DNA from 3 places in the Acidovorax sp. AC410 genome. Region 1 is predicted to be linked to each of the others. Evidence: predicted binding sites of a transcription regulator. Region 1 holds the regulator's gene; each other region holds the start of a gene.

Region 1 (4,165 bases):
TCGAACAGCAGCTCCCCCTGGCACATCAGCGCCATGATGACGGCGCGGCGCACCAGGTCGTCGCGGTTCAGCGCCAGGCCGCGCACCACGGGCAGGCGGCCCTGGTCCAGCAGGTCGTAGTACTCGTCCAGGGTCTTGGCGTTCTGGCTGTAGGTGGCGCCCACCCGGCCGATGGCCGAGACCCCGAGGGCGATCAGGTCGCAATCGGGCTGGGTGCTGTAGCCCTGGAAGTTGCGGTGCAGCCGCCCCTGGCGCTTGGCCACGGCCAGCGCATCGGTGGGCAGCGCGAAGTGGTCCATGCCCACATACACATAGCCCGCGTCCATGAATTGCTGCAGCGAGCGCGAGAGCATGGCCACCTTGGAAGGCGCCGCCGGCAGCTCGGCCGGCACGATGCGCCGCTGCGGCTTGAAGCGCTCGGGCAGGTGCGCGTAGGCATACAGCGCAATGCGGTCGGGCCGCAACTGCTTGACCTGCTCCAGCGTGCGGTCGAAGGATTCGGGCGTCTGCCGCGGCAGGCCATAGATCAGGTCCACGTTGACCGACTCGAAGCCCAGGCTGCGCGCCGCCTCCACCAGCGCAAACACCTGCCCGGCCGGCTGCACGCGGTGCACGGCCTTCTGCACGTCGGCATCGAAGTCCTGCACGCCAAAGCTCAGGCGGTTGAACCCGAGCTCGGCCAGCACCGCCAGGCGCTCGGGGGTCACGGTGCGCGGGTCCACCTCGATGGAGTATTCGCCGCCCGGCGCAAACGTGAAGCTGCGCCTGAGCACCGCCATCAGCTCGCGCAGCTTGTCGTCCGACAGAAAGGTGGGCGTGCCCCCGCCCAGGTGCAGCTGGCTCACCATCTGGCCCGTGCCGCAGTGGGCCGTGTGCAGCGCCACCTCGCGCGCCAGGTAGCGCAGGTAGACGTCGCCCCGGTCGTGGTGCCTGGTGATGATCTTGTTGCAGGCGCAGTAGTAGCACAGCGATTCGCAGAACGGAATGTGTACATACAGCGACAGCGGCAGCGCCTTGCCCGGCGTGCCCGCCTTGCGCTGGGCCAGTGCCAGCACATACTCGTCTTCGCCAAAGGCTTCTACAAAACGGTCCGCCGTGGGGTAAGAGGTATAACGGGGACCAGGCACATCGAAACGGCTCAGAAGTTCGGGCGTCACAGCGGTCATTTGGGGGAAATCCTTCTTTGGTAAGGACTTTGCCGCAGCCGTTGCCCACCGACCTTGATGTAGATCAAGTGTTCACGGAGTCAGAGTGGCGACAATTTGATGCATGTCAGCCACCACCACGCTCCTCTCCCCGGACACGGTCCGCCCGCGCATCCAACCAGCGTCCACGCCCATGAACCCGCTTGCCATCAAAGTCGCCTGCTCCAACTGCAACCTGCGCGAGCTGTGCATGCCCGTGGGCCTGGACGAGAAGCAGCTGGAGCGCATCGACGAGATCGTGGCCGTGCGGCGCAAGATCAAGCGCGGGGGCACGCTGTTCCACAACGGCGAGATGTTCACCTCGCTGTACGCCATCCGCACCGGCTTCTTCAAGACCTGCGTGGCCACCGAGGACGGGCGCGACCAGGTGACGGGCTTTCAGATGGCGGGCGAGATCATCGGCCTGGACGGCATCGTCAACGACCACCACACCTGCGACGCCGTGGCCCTGGAGGATGCCGAGGTCTGCGTGATGCCGTTCGACCGCATCGAGGAGCTCTCGCGCGAGGTCACGGCCCTGCAGCACCATGTGCACAAGATCATGAGCCGCGAGATCGTGCGCGAGCACGGGGTCATGCTGCTGCTGGGCAGCATGCGCGCCGAGGAGCGCCTGGCCGCCTTTCTGCTGAACCTGGTGCAGCGCCTGCACGCGCGCGGGTTCTCGCAGTCCGAGCTGGTGCTGCGCATGACGCGCGAAGAAATCGGCAGCTACCTGGGCCTCAAGCTCGAAACCGTGAGCCGCACCTTCTCGAAGTTCGCCGAGGACGGCATCGTCGAGGTCAAGCAGCGCCATGTGCGCATCCTCGACACCGATGCCTTGAAGCGCATCGTCAACTCGCAGACGTGTAACTAACCCCTCAGACCTGGACCTGCAGGCGGGCCAGCACCTCGGTCTTGCCGCTGCGGTCTGCGCGCAGGATCAGCGCCTCGCCCGAACTGGTGTTGGTGCTGGCCAGATCGGACAGCACGAACATATGGGTGAACCAGGCCTCGAAACTCCCGCGCCGGGCCGAGGCGGCCACCAGCGCCTGGCGCAGCTCGCGCAGGTGGCCGGCACCGGTGGTCTCCGGCGCGCCGCGCGGCGAGCCCAGCGCGGGCCACACCTGGGGGGCGGCAAATGCCAGCGTGGCACTGTCGATGCAGCGGCACCAGGGGCTCGAAAGCACCTTGGCCGGCTGCAGCTGGCGCTCCTTGAACCACGCCCCGGTGCGCCGCGCCTGCTCGCGCCCTTCTTCGCTGAGGTTGCGCTGCGTGCCGCAATCGCCCAGGCGAAACCCCGGTGGATCGAAGGTGCCAGGTGCCAGCGCATGGCGGAACGCGGCCACCACCCCGCCCTTGCGCAGCAGGGCCTCGGCCTCGGCGTCCTGGGCGGCCCAGGCGTGCAGCGTGGTCAACGCCAGCCCGGCGCCCAGCACGGTGCGCCGGCCAACGGCCGCTTCAGGCTGCGGGCTGGAAGGCATAGCCATTGCCCGATGCCGCCATGCGCCCGAATGCCGGGAACGGGAAGTGAAAGCCCCCCAGCATGGCATTGCTGGCGGTGATGCGTTGGAACACCTCGCGCCGCACCTTGCGCGCGGCCTCGGCATCCATGTCGAAGGTCACGGCCCAGTCGGGGTTGCGTGCGAAGAGGGCCGGCACATTGGTCAGGTCGGCCACGTAAAAGAAGTTCTGGCCGGCGGACTTGAGCTCGAACAGCGTGTGGCCCGGTGTGTGCCCGTAGGCCGCCACGGACTGGATGCCCGGCGCCACTTCGGTGCCCGCCCCGAACTGCACCAGCGTGTCGGCCGGCATGGTGGCAAAGGTGCGGCGCACGTTCTCGAAGGCGCCCTTCATGCCCGCAGGGGCAGCCGCCATGCGGGCATCGTCCATCCAGAAGGCATGCTCGGCGGCCGGCACCAGCACCTTGGCCTTGGGGAAGGTCAGCGCGCCCGCCTTGTTGCGAATGCCGTTGATGTGGTCGCCGTGGTAGTGGCTGATGAGCACGGTGTCGATGTCATCGGCCTTCAGGCCTGCAGCGGCCAGGCTGTCGAGCAGCTTGCCGGTGGTGGGGCCGCCAAACTCACCCAGGCCCGTGTCGATCAAAATCTTGCGCCCGCCTGCCAGCACCAGGAAGGGGGTGTAGGGCACGTCGATGTAGTCCATGGGCAGGCCCTGCGAGGTGAGCAGCGCACGCACTTCGGCAAGCGGCGCGTTCTTCACGAACTCCTCGCCCAGCGGGCGGCGCGTGATGCCATCGACCAGCGCCACCACCTCCGCATCGCCCACCTTCATGCGCCGAAAGCCGGGGTTGGGCAAGGTGGGCGTACCGAAGTTGGGCGCGTTCTGCGCCCACACGGGCACGAACGAGCCCGCAGCGTAAAAGGCGGGGGCGGCAAGCCCAGCACCCAGGAAATGGCGACGTGACAGCATGAAACTCTCCGGTATTGAGTTGAACTGATGAGTTTTCAACTGTAACGGGGAGTGGCACGATGGCACCAGACCCGCTGCAAACCTGTAGGCGCCATGGGGTTTTGCCGGGAGCCCGCGGTCCTCAATCGAGGGTGATGCGCTGCGCCTTGATCAGCTTGTGCCACCGGTCCGTCTCGGTGCGGATCAGGTCCGCATACTGGGCCGGCGTGCTGGCCACGGGCTCGATGCCGAAGTCCACCAGCTTTTGCTTGACCGCAGGCTGGTTGATGGCGGCGGCCACCTGCTTTTGCAGCGACGCCACCACGTCTGCCGGTGTGCCTGCGGGCGCGACGATGCCCACCTGGGCAGACGCCTCGACGTTCTTGAAGCCCAGTTCGGCGAAGGTTGGCACATCGGGCAGCTGCGGCAGCCGCTTGGCGCTGGCCACGGCCAGCGGGCGCACCTTGCCGGCCTTGATGAAGGCGCCACCGGCGGCCAGGTCGACCATCATGGCGGGGATCTGCCCGCCGGCCAGGTCCGTCAGCGCCGGCGCAGCGCCGCGGTAGGGGATG
Region 2 (4,165 bases), 2.4 Mb from region 1:
CCATTGTGCCGGGCATGGGCCCACGGCGCTGTCGCCGACCTTTCCCCGTGCCAGGCCCGCCGCGCCTTTCGATAACACAAATGCCTTGCCCTGTGTTGCGCCAGCCCACTGCAGCCTTTGCCGATTGCGAATACGCTTGTCCGTCATTTCCGGTCCTTGCGACCTCCGCACGAAAGAAAGCACCACCGCATGTCCACACCTTCGCTTTTCGATCCCATCCAGGTCGGTGACCTGCAGCTGGCCAACCGCATCGCCATGGCGCCGCTCACGCGCAACCGCGCACCCAATGCCGTGCCGGCCGAGATCACCGCCACCTACTACGCGCAGCGCGCCAGCGCCGGCCTGCTGATCACCGAGGCCACGGCCATCAGCCACCAGGGCCAGGGCTATGCCGACGTGCCGGGCCTGTACGGCACCGAGCAGCTCGATGCCTGGAAGAAGGTCACCACCGCTGTACACAAGGCCGGCGGCAAGATCGTGACCCAGCTGTGGCACGTGGGCCGCATCTCGCACAACGACCTGCAGCCCGATGGCGGCGCACCGGTGGCGCCCTCGGCCCTCATCGCCAAGTCCAAGACCTACCTGATCGACCGCGAGACCGGCAAGGGCAGCTTCGTGCCCACCTCGCAGCCGCGCGCGCTCGACGCCTCGGAACTGCCCGGCATCGTGCACGCCTATGCGGCGGCGGCCCGCAACGCCGTGGAAACCGCCGGCTTCGATGGCGTGGAGATCCATGGCGCCAACGGCTACCTGCTCGACCAGTTCCTCAAGACCGGCGCCAACCAGCGCACCGACGACTACGGCGGCAGCATCGAGAACCGCGCCCGCCTGCTGCTCGAAGCCACGCGCGCCGCCGTGGACGCCGTGGGTGGCGGCAAGGTCGGCATCCGCCTCTCGCCCGTCACGCCCGCCAACGACATCGTGGACGCGGCCCCCCAGCCCCTGTTCGACTACGTGGTGCGCCAGCTCGCCCCGCTGGGCCTGGCCTACATCCACATCATCGAAGGCGCCACCGGTGGCCCGCGCGAGCTGCCCGAGCGCCCCTTCGATTACGCGGCCCTCAAGGCCGCCTACCGCGCAGCCGGCGGCAAGGGTGCCTGGATGACCAACAACGCCTACGACGCCACCCTGGCCGAGCAGGCCGTGGCCGACGGCTCGGCCGACATCGTGGCCTTCGGCAAGCTCTACATCGCCAACCCCGACCTGGTCGAGCGCCTGCGCAAGAAGGCCCCGCTCAACGCCTGGGACCAGAGCACCTTCTACGGCGGCGGCGAGAAGGGCTACACCGACTACCCGACGCTCCAGTCGGCGTGAATCCGGCCTACCCCAGTCCTATGGGATTGGGGGCCCGCATCACGATGCGGGTGAACAGTCGGTCATAGGCCCCATCGCGGGCCGGGCCCTGCGCCAGGGGGCTGACGTTGGTGGCAAACGCCGCATCCACGGCCGCCCAGTCCTGCGCATCCAGGTGCGCATGGGCCGCGGGCAGCACCACGGTCTCTTCGATCCGCATGTGCTCCAGGTAGAAGGCCACATAGCGGTGCAGGGCCTCCTCGAACGCGCTGCGCCGCGTGTCCCCCAACAGCTCCCAGGCCAGCAGCAGGTGCTGCAGCTCGCGCACTGCGGCCTCGCCGCCCACATGCTCGCGCTCGAGCTGTGCGATGGCGGCAGCTGCCTCGGGCGCACGCTCGGCCACGCGCGGAAACAGCCACTGCGATTCCTTGGGGTGGTGCTGCCTCTCCGGGAATTCATCAATATAGAACAGCATCGCGCGCATCACGTCGAAGAACGCGGCCGGCGCATCGGCGGGCCCCCGCTCCAGCATCAGTTGCAGCGAGCGCAGCACCGCTGCCAGCGACGCGTGCTCGTCGCGAATGGTCCGCACACTGGCATGAGGCATGGCCTTGCTCCCAAATAATTCCAACAGGCCCAAGCGTGACATGCAGGCGCCCGGACCGACCTGACACAGGTCAATGAAAACCGAGCGCCCATGAAAAAAGCCCCGCTCGCCGAAGCGTGCGGGGCCTTGTCGTGGGGCTGAAGACGGCGTGGCGTCAGCGTGCCAGCAACTGGCGCGAGCCCGTTGGCGCACGCAGCGATGCATGCTGCTGGGGCTGGGCCACGGGGCCGCCGCTGTGACCGCCATGGCCACCATGGCCCATCGACTCGGCCAGCTGGAACTGCTGCACCACTTCCGACAGGCGCGCCGCCTGCTCGCGCAGCGACTCGGCCGCCGCAGCGGACTCCTCCACCAGGGCCGCGTTCTGCTGCGTCATGCGGTCGATCTCGCCCACCGACTGGTTCACCTGGCCGATGCCAGCCGACTGCTCGGTGGCGGCCGCCGTGATCTCGCCGATGATGTCGCCCACGCGCTGCACGCTGGCCACGATCTCCTTCATGGCCGTGCCCGCGTCTTCCACGTGGCGCACGCCGCCGTCCACGGCGGTCACGCTGTTGTGGATCAGGCCCTTGATGTCGCTGGCCGCAGCGGCCGAGCGCTGGGCCAGGCTGCGCACTTCGCTAGCCACCACGGCAAAGCCGCGGCCCTGCTCGCCGGCACGGGCGGCTTCCACAGCGGCGTTCAGCGCCAGGATGTTGGTCTGGAAGGCGATGGAGTCGATCAGGCCGATGATGTCGCCGATCTTGCGGCTCGATGCCGAGATCTCCTGCATGCTGGCCACGGCCTGCTGCACCACCGAACCACCGCGTGTGGCGGTGTTCGATGCCGAGGCCGCCAGCTGGTTGGCCATCTGCGAGGACGATGCCGTCTGCTGCACGGTGGAGGTCAGCTGCGACAGCGAGGCCACGGCCTCCTGCGCGTTGCTGGCGGTCTGCTCGGTGCGCTGCGACAGGTCCTGGTTGCCGGTGGCGATCTCCTGGCTGGCCGTGGCAATGTTGCCGCTGGCATCGCGCACCTGCGCCACCAGGGCGCCCAGGCCCTGCTGCATGTCGCCCAGCGCGCGCTGCAGATCGGCGACCTCGTCCTTGCCGTCGGCCACGATGGGCTGCGACAGGTCACCGCCGGCAATCGCCTGCGCCATGCGGCGCGCATCGGCCAGCGGGTTGCAGATGGACATCATGTTCAAGAGCGTCAGCGGCACCACCACCACCACCGTGATCAGCACCGCCAGCACGAACAGCCACTTGGTCTGGCTGGTCACTTTGTCCTGCTGCTCCACGGCATTGGTGACCTCGGTGCGCAGCACCGTGTCGAGCTGGGCCATGAGCTTGTCGGCCTGGTCGAACTCGGCCACGGCCTTGCCGCTCATGCGGTTGGCGATGGTGGCCGTGTCGTAGCCGCCGGCTTCGAGCTGGCGCGCCACATGGGCAAACTGCTCGCGGTAGCTGTCCAGGCGCTTGATGATGTCGCGCACCACGGGGTTGTCGCTGTCTTCCGGCCCTTCGAGGAACTGGCCTGCGATCTTCTTGGCCTTGTCCTGGCTGGCCAGCCACTTGGTGTGCACGGTCTTCACGACCTCGGGCTTCTCGTAGCCGATGATCATGTCCTTTTCCAGCTGGCGGATGGTCCCCATCTCGCCGCGCAACTCGGCCATGTAACCCACCTCGGCGAACGAGTTGGCCATGAAGTCCTCGGACAGGGCGTGGATGCGGAACATGCCCAGCATACCGGCCCCGCCCAGAAGCCCCAGCAACCCCAGCACCACGGCAATGGCGCCCAGCATTCGGAACCGAATGGTGAACTGCCGCATGAGCGCGAATAGATTCATGTCTGTCATCCTTCAATTGGTATGTATGCCGGTGCCGAACTGCAAGGGATCCTCATACAAGGACCCTGCCCCCGTTGTCCGCCCGACTGCAACAAAACGTTGCAGTTTGCCAGACATGTGTGACCATGCGCCATACGTGTTTATCACATGCGCCAGCGCTTGAGTAAGAGGGCATTCGCCATCACGCTCACCGAGCTGAGCGCCATGGCAGCCCCCGCCACCACCGGGCTCAGGTAACCGAGCGCCGCCAAAGGGATGCCGGCCACGTTGTAGGCAAAGGCCCAGAACAGGTTCTGGCGGATCTTGAGCACCGTGCGGTGCGAAATGTCGAGCGCTGCCGCCACCAGCAAAGGGTCACCGCGCATCAGCGTGATGCCCGCCGCATGCATGGCCACGTCCGTGCCATTGCCCATGGCCATGCCCACATCGGCAGCGGC
Region 3 (4,165 bases), 2.6 Mb from region 1:
CCAGGTCGCTGTTGAGCATGGCCGACTGCTCGTGCAGCAGGGCCTGCACCTGGCGCAGCGCTGCGTGCTGCGCCGTCACATCGACCGCCACGGTGCGGCTCATCAGGAAGTTGCCCTGCCCGTCCTGTCCATCGCGCACGGCCGTGGAGTTGATGCGCACGAAGCGGCGCGCGGCGCCCGGCGGCGCCAGCTCGACCTCGATCTCGGGCGCCCGCTCCTGCAGGGTGAGCATGAGAAAGTGGTCATGAAAGCGCTGGCGGTGCTCGCCCTGCAGCAGCTCGCTGAAGCGGGCATGGGAATCCAGGGGCGTGCTGCCCAGCCACTGCTGCAGGGTGGCATTGATGTGTACGACACAGCCCTCGGCATCGAGCGAAAAATACCCGCAGGGGGTGTGGTCATACAGGTCGCGGATGCGCGCCGCAGACTCTTCCAGGCTCTTCAGCAGGCGCTTTCTGTCGGTGATGTCCCGGGCGGAGCCGAAGATCAGCAACTGCCCGTCGATGTCCACCGCATGCCAGTGCAAATCGACGTCGATGACCTGGCCATCCGCGCGCCGGTGCTGAACTTCCACGCGCTGCCGGTCGCCATCACCCACCTTGGCCAGCCAGGTGCGGATGGCCGCCTCGTTCTGGTTGGCGTCCCAGGTGGACACATGCGTGCCCTGCAGCCCCTCCCGGGAGGATCGGTGCATCTGCGCGAACGAATCGCTCATCTCGACCAGATGACCCTGCCGGTCGATGATGTGGATGCCGTCACCGGCCACGCGCAAAAGGATCTGCGTGCGCCGGCTCTGCGCCCCCAGGGCGCGCAGGGTACCCAGCTCGCGCAGCCCCAGCCGGTAGACCACGACGGCGGCAGCGCAGCTCAGCAGCCACATGAGCCCCGCCATCAGCGACAGCGTGCGTGCCTCCTGCGCCAGGGGCTGGAAGAAATGCTGGTTGTTGAGCCCTGCAAAGACGATGAACGGCCAGCCCTGCACTTCCCGGTAGGCGACCGTCCGCTCCACGCCATCGGTCGCAGAAGCGGCTGTGTAGACGCCGGATGAAGGCTTGATCGCCAGGGTAGCCCGCAGCTCGTCGGAGACCTGGGTCGATCCGATCTCGACATGGACCTCGTTCCCGGGCGACATCCATGCCACGAAACGCAGGTCCCGCGTCCTGAGCGTGATGGCGTCGCGCTCACCCAGCTCGTAGCCGTGGAACATCTGTGCAAAGTGGTCCACCCGGATGGTCGCGTACAGGACCCCGGCGAACCTGCCGTCCACGGCCAGAGGCCGCGCGATGACGATCACCCAGTTGCCCGAGATCTGCGACACCACGGGCCTGGAGACAATGGGATCACCCGAGGTGGCCTGCCGGGCCTGCTGGAAGAAGGCGCGGTGCGAGATGTCGGCCACCGGCGCCCCGGCCTCCAGGTTGCCCCACCGCACTGCCCCCTTCTCATCCGCCAGGCGAAAGCCCTCGGCGCCCACGAGCAGGCTGCGCCGCTCGCCGAGCAGGCGCTGGATGTCGTCGTCCGTCGCACGGGTGCCAAACCCGCTGCGCAGGAGGTCGTCCAGCGTCATCCTGAGCACCGCATCGATCAGGCCCAGTTCGGAGCCCACGTTGGCCCCGGTGATCGCCACCAGGCTTTCCGCCGTGGTGCGGGCACGCTCTTCGTGGTTCTGCCGCGACGAGGACAGCACCCACAGCACCAGGCCGCACAGCAGCGCCGCGAGCAGGGTGTTGGCCCCCGTCAGCAATGCCGCCAGCCGGCGGCCGGGGTGCTCGGCGCGCGCGGTCGGGGGTGCGAAATTCTCGGCCATGGCCCATGCTAGCTCAAGCCGGGGCCCCGAAATATCGGGCGCTCCCCTGCCCTCACGTAAATATTGCCGAGCGAGAACGCACCCGCTTTGACGCACATCATGGGGCCCGGCGGCCACCGATGGTCCACTCATCGCCAGACCCCCCGCTACCGCGGGGGCCACGACACCGCTTTTTTACCGATGGAGCAATGCAAGATGACGACCAGGATGATGATGAAGAAGAATGCCGCCGCCGTGCTGCTGACCGCCCTGCTTGCCGGCCCGGCGTTGGCCGCCACCTGCGATGTGGAGATCGAAGGCAACGATGCCATGCAGTTCAACAAGCAGAGCATCGCCGTTCCCGCCAGTTGCAAGCAGTTCACCGTGAAGCTCAAGCACGTGGGCAAGCTGCCCAAGACGGCCATGGGCCACAACTGGGTGCTGACCAAGGCAGCCGACGCCCAGGGCACGGCCGCCGACGGCATCGCGGCCGGTGTCGACAAGGCCTATGTCAAGGCGGGTGATACCCGCGTGATCGCGCACACCAAGGTCATCGGCGGCGGCGAGGCCGATGTGGTGGCCTTTGACGTGGCCAAACTCAAGGCGGGCGAGGCCTACGCCTGGTTCTGCTCCTTCCCCGGGCATTCGAGCCTGATGAAGGGCACGCTGGCGCTGGCCAAGTGACGGTGGCATGGCCGGGCGCACGGCATTCGGGCGCGGTCGGACAAGCGCCCCGGTAGCCGGTTCAGCTTTCTGGCACGATCGGCGGGATACACCGCACGCAACCCAGAAGAAAGCCCGGATCCGCATGAGCATCGTCGTTTATTGGCAAGAAGCGCCCGGAGTGGCCGCCATGCAGGCGTTTGGCGCCCACGAGTTGGCGCCCGCCCTGCAGTTCTGCGAGGCCCGGCGCAAGGCCGGCAAACGCCATGTGAGCCTCTCGACGGAGCTGGCCGAGAGCGTGGGCCGGCCTGGCGTGAACACGGTAGAGGCCCGGCTGCTGCCCGACGGCACACCCTACGACTGGACCAAGACCCACCGGGGTGCCGGCCCGGACACGCCGGTGGGCGGTAACGGCGGCGCCTGATTCGTGCCCCCGCTGCCCCACCCTGCCTTGCTCGAACAGGTGCTGCGCACGGTCATGCGCCGCTACCGCCTGCCCGCAGCGCCGGCAGCCTGCGCGCAACGGCTGGAGACCAGCTCCGCCACCGCGCTGGCCATGGCCATCGACCAGGCACGCAGCGCTGCGCAGCATGCACAGCCGCCCGATGCGGCCACCCAGCGCCTGTTCACTGGCTCGCTGGCGCGCCTGATCGGGGATGCCCTGCGCGCGGACAGTGGCGATGCTGCCTACCAGGCCATGGTGCTCGCGCACCACGCGCCCCCGGTGCGCGAGGCCATGGCCCTGCAGGCCCATGCCGAGAAGGACGAGCGCGAGCTGCGCAGCATCGTCAACACCGTTGCGCATCCCGCCAAACTCCCTCAGTGCACCGCAGGCCTCCAGCGCGAGGCGCTGGCGCAGCTGCATGCAGACCACGCCTCGGCGCAGTGGGATGCGCTTGCAGCCACCGCACGGCGCTTGCTCGCCATGCCGCAGCTGGCTGGCGAGGCGCGATTGCAACGCGACCTGGCACGGCTGCTGGACGGTGCGGCGCTCGCCCGCATGCGGCGCGCCACGGTGCTCGCCGCCGACCCGCTGGTGCAGCAATACCAGGCCCTGCGTGACCAGCATGGCCCCCGCTCGGGCAGCCCCGCCGCCGTCGCGAAGGGCCAGGTCGCGCAGCAGCGTGGCGCAGCGGTGGAGGCGTTGGCCGCACAGGCGCTCGAAACGCTGGCGCAGCGGCTCAATGCGGCTGAGGGTGCGATCGAGGGAACGGCAGGCGCATGGCGCGTGGTGACGTCGATGCGGGTACCGTCCACGCTACCGGGCAGCGCAGAGCGCGCCAAGAGCGAATGGGATGCGGTGCTGCTGCGGCAGGCGGCGGCGCCCGCCGGTGCGCCAGAGCCCGCCTGGGATGTGTGCCTGCTGGTCGAAGCCAAGGCCTCCATCGACGCGGCCACCACGGATTTTCCGCGCCTGCTGCGCGGCCTGGGCCTGCTCGCCCAGGCGGACCCGGAGGCTGCATACACCTTCAGCACGCACCAAGGCCCGGTGCTGCTGCGCGGCGCGGCGCTGAGCGCCCTGGGCACGGGCGATGCCGAGCTGCTCGGCACTGTGCTGTACTGCTGTGATGCACTGGCCGAGGGCGCGCCGCACCTGCTGAGCGCCGCCAGCCGCATGCAACTGCTGTCCGCACCCGAGAGCCTGGCCTTTGCCAGTGCAGAGGCCCGGGGCCAGCCTGCGGATGTGCGGGATCTGGAACCGGTCTGGCATCGGCTGCG

The links. The regulator FNR, encoded in region 1, switches genes on or off when oxygen is low (the NO sensors DNR and NnrR bind a similar motif). The targets are predictions, from matches to a motif close to TTGATNNNNATCAA.
Region 2: AC0IZS_RS08865 (hemerythrin domain-containing protein) is a predicted target of FNR. The motif match lies at 1,961-1,974, and genes of this name have one in related genera.
Region 3: azu (azurin) is a predicted target of FNR. The motif match lies at 1,892-1,905, and genes of this name have one in related genera.

What each region holds. Positions count from the first base shown of each region.
Region 1 covers NZ_CEEDCG010000001.1:4,286,379-4,290,543, reverse strand. The annotation lists gene hemN (oxygen-independent coproporphyrinogen III oxidase) at 1-1,166, opposite strand, end outside; gene fnr (fumarate/nitrate reduction transcriptional regulator Fnr) at 1,339-2,058, shown strand; gene AC0IZS_RS19910 (histidine phosphatase family protein) at 2,063-2,671, opposite strand; gene AC0IZS_RS19905 (MBL fold metallo-hydrolase) at 2,643-3,614, opposite strand; gene AC0IZS_RS19900 (Bug family tripartite tricarboxylate transporter substrate binding protein) at 3,736-4,165, opposite strand, start outside.
Region 2 covers NZ_CEEDCG010000001.1:1,918,786-1,922,950, reverse strand. The annotation lists gene AC0IZS_RS08870 (alkene reductase) at 190-1,314, shown strand; gene AC0IZS_RS08865 (hemerythrin domain-containing protein) at 1,322-1,900, opposite strand; gene AC0IZS_RS08860 (methyl-accepting chemotaxis protein) at 2,055-3,728, opposite strand; gene AC0IZS_RS08855 (heavy metal translocating P-type ATPase) at 3,872-4,165, opposite strand, start outside.
Region 3 covers NZ_CEEDCG010000001.1:6,877,477-6,881,641, forward strand. The annotation lists gene AC0IZS_RS31950 (diguanylate cyclase domain-containing protein) at 1-1,804, opposite strand, end outside; gene azu (azurin) at 2,000-2,467, shown strand; gene AC0IZS_RS31960 (hypothetical protein) at 2,592-2,870, shown strand; gene AC0IZS_RS31965 (3-deoxy-D-arabino-heptulosonate 7-phosphate synthase) at 2,874-4,165, shown strand, end outside.